Regions from separate parts of the Glutamicibacter sp. ZJUTW genome, predicted to be linked through region 1. Evidence: predicted binding sites of a transcription regulator. Region 1 holds the regulator's gene; the other holds the start of a gene.
What was found. The regulator Rex, encoded in region 1, represses fermentation and respiration genes when NADH is low (regulators of the CRP and FNR family bind a similar motif). The targets are predictions, from matches to a motif close to CTTGTGAANNNNTTCACAAG.

Region 1 (2,465 bases):
TCTGCTGGGCACGCAAGAGCGGAGAGGCTACCAACCGGACCACGTTGCCGCCTTCGGCCTGGCGCTTGGCAAAATATTCGCCTGCCCCATCGGCCATCTGGAATCCCAGTTCCGAGAGCCCGAAGCCGGGGATCCTGCCGTAGAGCATACGGTCAGGGTTGAAAACTTCCCCATGGCGCAACAAATGGACAGTCGATAATGGCATGATTCCAGTGTCTCAAATATTCGGTGCAAATTAGCCATATTGTGGCCACCGTCAACTATTCACAGGACACGCATTGGAATCCCATATGGAAAAACCATCCTTTCGGAGGGGTTGCTCACAATGACCTGCCACTACGCTTGGTAAATAAGATAGTTCGACCCAGAAGGATGCATGATGAGCGACTACGATCCTAACCAGCCGGGCCAGCCCTATAACCCGAACCCTTCGGGCCAGAGGTCATCGCAGAACCCTTACGGTGAAAACCCCTACGGCCAGCAGCCCTCGCCCTATGGCCAGAACCCGTACGGCCAGAATCCGAATCCCTACGGGCAGCCGCAGGCTTCGGGCTACGACCAGTATGGCCAGCAGGGCGGCTACGCTGGCGTGCAGCCGCCGACCGAGCGTCCGCGGACCTTGGCCATCGCCTTTGGCTTGATCTTGCTCGCCGGCATTTTCAGCGCCCTGGCCAGCTGGCTGATGGCCAACTCCAACATGATGGCGAACATGATTGGCCAGCAGTGGTCCTTGGTCCAAGAAGAGTTCGAGAAGCAGATGCAGAGCACTCCTGGCATGGAGCAGGATCCGCTGGTCGAGCAGATGATGGCCAGCCCTGAAGCGTTCATGTCCCAGGTCAATTCCATGATGTCGAGCTTCGTGATTGTCGGCATGGTCATCACCTTGGGCCTGTACTTCCTGGTGGGCTTCTTCGTTGGCCGCGGCGTGGGCGCCATGCGCATTATCGCCACGATCCTCGGTGCAATTTCGCTGCTGAACCTCGTGACGACCGTTCCAATGATCAGCATGTTCGCCGACACCCAGGCCGGAATCATCAATGCCGTCTACGTTGTGGGCATCTTGCTGGGCGTTGCCGGCGTGGTCTTCTCCTGGCTGCGCCCGTCCTCGCAATACATTGCGCAGCGCCGCCAGGCCCGCCTCGCGGGCTTCCGCTAAACCCCTGGCCTTGCAGCTTCGCTAGGCCCCGCAAGAACAGTCAAGGCGTAGCCGCGTCATCCCATCGGAGGATGATGCGGCTACGCCTTTCTGCTTGCCGGAGTTTCAGCCTTGGACGGCGAGGTAGGCAAGGATCTGCAATTCGGTGGACAGGTCGACGCGCCGCAGATTCATTCCCGCTGGTACGCGCAGCGGCTTCGGCGCGAAGGAGAGCACCGAGCGGACCGACAGCTCGGCCAGTTCGTAGACCAGATCCTGCGCGGCTTCTCCGGGGACGGCCAGGACGGCAATGTTGATTTCCTCGCGTTCCACGACAGCAGCCAAGTCCGCGATGGCTTCCACATGCAGTTCGCCAACTGCGCTGCCCACCAGTGCAGGATCGACATCCAGAATCGCCTTGACGTTGAAGCCGCGAGTCTTGAACCCTGCATAGCCGCTGAGCGCCCGGCCGAGGTTGCCTGCGCCGAGAATGGCCACACGCCAGTCCTGGTTCAAGCCAAGTGTGCGGCTGATATGTTCTGCCAGCTCGCGGACCACATAGCCCACACCGCGGGTTCCGTAGGATCCCAACCAGGAAAGGTCCTTGCGCAAGATGGAGGGGTTAACGCCGGCTTCCTTGGCCAGCACACCGGAACTGGTGCGTTCCAGGCCTTGGGCTTCCAGGGCGTTCAGCGCGCGCAGGTATTGGGTTAGTCGAGCCAGCGTGGCCTCAGGCAGGACCCGGGCTTCAAGCTCTGACATCTTCGTTCTCCCGCACTTTTCGGTGCTCTGGACGAGCACAACGCATATTCATGAATTCCGCCGCGGCTAGCTGCGCAGCAGCCGTTCGAGACGCTGTGCGTCGATGTGCCAGAAGTCGCGGACTGCTCCGTCGATGAGCAGCACCGGCACTTCTTCGTGGTGCTTTGCCAGCAGTTCAGGGTGCTGGTCGATATCGAGTTCGGAAAACTCCATATTCAGCCGTCCAGTCACCTCGGCCACGGTTGCGCGTGCGGCGTGGCACAGGTGGCAGCCTTCTCGAACCAATAGCTGGATCTGATGCAAAGTACTCACCTGCCTATAATCTCACGAGCCGTAACCACGCTTAAACTTGGCGATGAAATAAACTGGATCAAATGCCTTCCATCGATCCACACCCCAGCCCGAATTCCGCCCTGGCGCCGGAAACGGTCGCCGCTTTTTTCGATGTCGACAACACACTTGTGCGCGGCGCCTCGCTGTATCTGCTGGCCCGCAAGCTGCATGAGCGCCGTTTCTTCCAGTTCCGCGAAATCCTCTGGTTCGCGCTCAAGCAGCTGCGCTTCGCCGC
Region 2 (2,465 bases), 890 kb from region 1:
CGAAGTCGGTGGAAACAACCTCAGGCGAATCGATGTAGTCGATCTGCTTGTGCAGGTTCGAGGTCAGCGAGGTTTCGCGCAGGTAGGCGTTCAGCTCTTCCTTGGTGGTCTCGTTCTCAAGGTTGAGGTTCAGGATCGCCATGGAGACATCCGGGGTAGGAACGCGGATGGCGTTGCCGGTCAGCTTGCCTTCGAACTCCGGCAGGGCCTTGGCAACAGCCTTGGCGGCACCGGTTTCGGTGATCACCATGTTCAGCGCTGCCGAGCGGCCGCGGCGCTCGCCCTTGTGGAAGTTGTCGATCAGGTTCTGGTCGTTGGTGAACGAGTGAACGGTCTCGACGTGCCCGTGGGTAACGCCGAACTTCTCGTTCAGCGCCTTCAGCACAGGGGTGATGGCGTTGGTGGTGCACGATGCAGCGGTGACAATCTTGTCTTCTGCGGTGATCCACGAATCGTTGATGCCGTGGACGATGTTCTTCAGATCGCCCTTGCCCGGTGCGGTCAGCAGGACACGGGAAACGCCCTTGGCCTGCAGGTGCTGGGACAGGCCGGCCTCATCGCGCCAGCGGCCGGTGTTGTCAACGACGATGGCGTTGTCGATGCCGTGCTCGGTGTAGTCAATGGTGGTCGGGTCATTCGAGTAGATGACCTTGATCAGGGTGCCGTTGGCGAGGATGGTGCTGTTTTCCTCGTCAACGGTGATCGAGCCGTCGAAGCGGCCGTGCACCGAGTCGCGGCGCAGCAGCGAGGCGCGCTTGACCAAGTCGTTCTCCGCGCCCTTGCGGACTACGATGGCACGCAGGCGCAGGCCGTAGCCGCCGCGCTCGATGAGGATGCGGGCCAGAAGGCGGCCGATGCGGCCGAAGCCGTACAGCACGACATCCTGCGGTTCTGCGTCGGTTGCGCCAGCCTGGCCAACCTTCTCGCCCAATTCATCAGCCAGGAAGGCGTTCAGATCAGCGGAACCGGACTCCTTGAACTTCTTGTTCATACGGCCGAGATCAACGGAGACCGAGCCGACATTCAGGGACTCGATGGCATCGAGGATCGCCTTGGTGTCGTTCAGGTCGAGCTCTTCGCCATCGATGCGGCGCACGACGCGGTGGGCCTTGATGATGTCGATGGCGGACTGGTTGATCAGCTTGCGGCCGTAGACGGAGGTCACCACATTGTTCTTGCGGTACAGACGTCCGATCAGTGGAATCATGGCCTCGGCGAGCTCTTCGCGCCCGCTCCATTCTTGCTGGGCAACGACAGACTGCTGGGTCACAGAAAATCCTTCCAATTCAGCCGACTCGCAGATCCATGAAGTCGGTTGGCACCGTGGGAAGCACCATTGCTTTTGCGGTGGCACGAGGTAACAGGATCATCCTCGTAAGTACATGATCCATTCTAGACCGTGCGCTGAAAAAGCGCGGATCGGGAACTGTGAATCATCTCACGAGCGGGCAAGGGCCGGGCGATGCGATCAGGAATGAAGGGCTGGATGCAGCCATGGGATTAATGAATGGGATGGCCGATACGCCGGGTTTTGTCGCGCCGAAGCGGGACGGTCATCTATCTACGACTGCCGTTGCCGGCAGCCTCTAGCGGTCCACCCGACTGCATGGGGCGAACAGCCCTCATAACGCAGTCTGTCTGACCTTGCTCCGAGTGGGGTTTACCTAGCCACCCCAATCACTTGGGGTGCTGGTGGTCTCTTACACCACCGTTTCACCCTTACCAGGAAAACCTGGCGGTCTATTTTCTGTGGCACTAGCCTGCGGGTTACCCCGAGTGGGCGTTACCCACCACCCTGTTCTGTGGAGCCCGGACGTTCCTCGGGACAATTGCTTGCCACGCGACCGTCTGGCCATCCCATTCACTACCAGTCTAATCGGTTCAGGACAGCCTTCGGACCACTTTCGAGCACTGGATCGCTCACAGCCGGAGTCGCCACGGCGGGGACATGGCCGGCGCAGAGCAGCAGGTGGACTCCGATAAGCTGGAGAGCGTGCTTATTTTTTTGCCGCCTTCCGAAGGCAAGACCGCCCACGCCGAAGGAGCTCCCTTCGAAATCGAAGATCTCTCTTTTCCGGAGCTCTCTGCCGAACGCCGCCTGGTGCTAGACGCCCTTGCAGAAGTCTCGGCAAGGGAAGATGCCATGGACCTGCTGGGGGTCGGAGCTTCGCTGGCCAATGAGGTAGCTCGGAATATCAACCTGCACACCGAGCCGGCCGCCCAGGCTCACGACATCTACTCGGGGGTGCTCTTCGAAGCCCTGGACTACGCGAGCCTGGATGAAGCCGCGCGGCGGCGCGCCGACGAATCCGTCATCGTGATCTCCGCGCTGTGGGGGGCCGTGCGATTTGGCGATCGCATTCCGCCCTACCGCTTGTCCATGTCGGTCAAGCTCGAGCCGCTGGGCAAGCTGGCCACCTGGTGGAAGAAGCGGCTGGCCCCGGTGCTCGATGAGGCGGCCGGCA

Region 2: the regulator Rex is predicted to act here: its motif matches at 1,426-1,445, upstream of F0M17_RS07890 (glyceraldehyde-3-phosphate dehydrogenase).

What each region holds. Positions count from the first base shown of each region.
Region 1 is NZ_CP043624.1:2,567,525-2,569,989, forward strand. It holds gene F0M17_RS12140 (histidine phosphatase family protein) at 1-205, opposite strand, end outside; gene F0M17_RS12145 (hypothetical protein) at 377-1,156, shown strand; gene F0M17_RS12150 (redox-sensing transcriptional repressor Rex) at 1,262-1,936, opposite strand; gene F0M17_RS12155 (glutaredoxin family protein) at 1,964-2,209, opposite strand; gene F0M17_RS12160 (HAD family phosphatase) at 2,272-2,465, shown strand, end outside.
Region 2 is NZ_CP043624.1:1,673,724-1,676,188, reverse strand. It holds gene F0M17_RS07890 (glyceraldehyde-3-phosphate dehydrogenase) at 1-1,270, opposite strand, end outside; RNA gene rnpB (RNase P RNA component class A) at 1,505-1,860, opposite strand; gene F0M17_RS07880 (YaaA family protein) at 1,994-2,465, shown strand, end outside.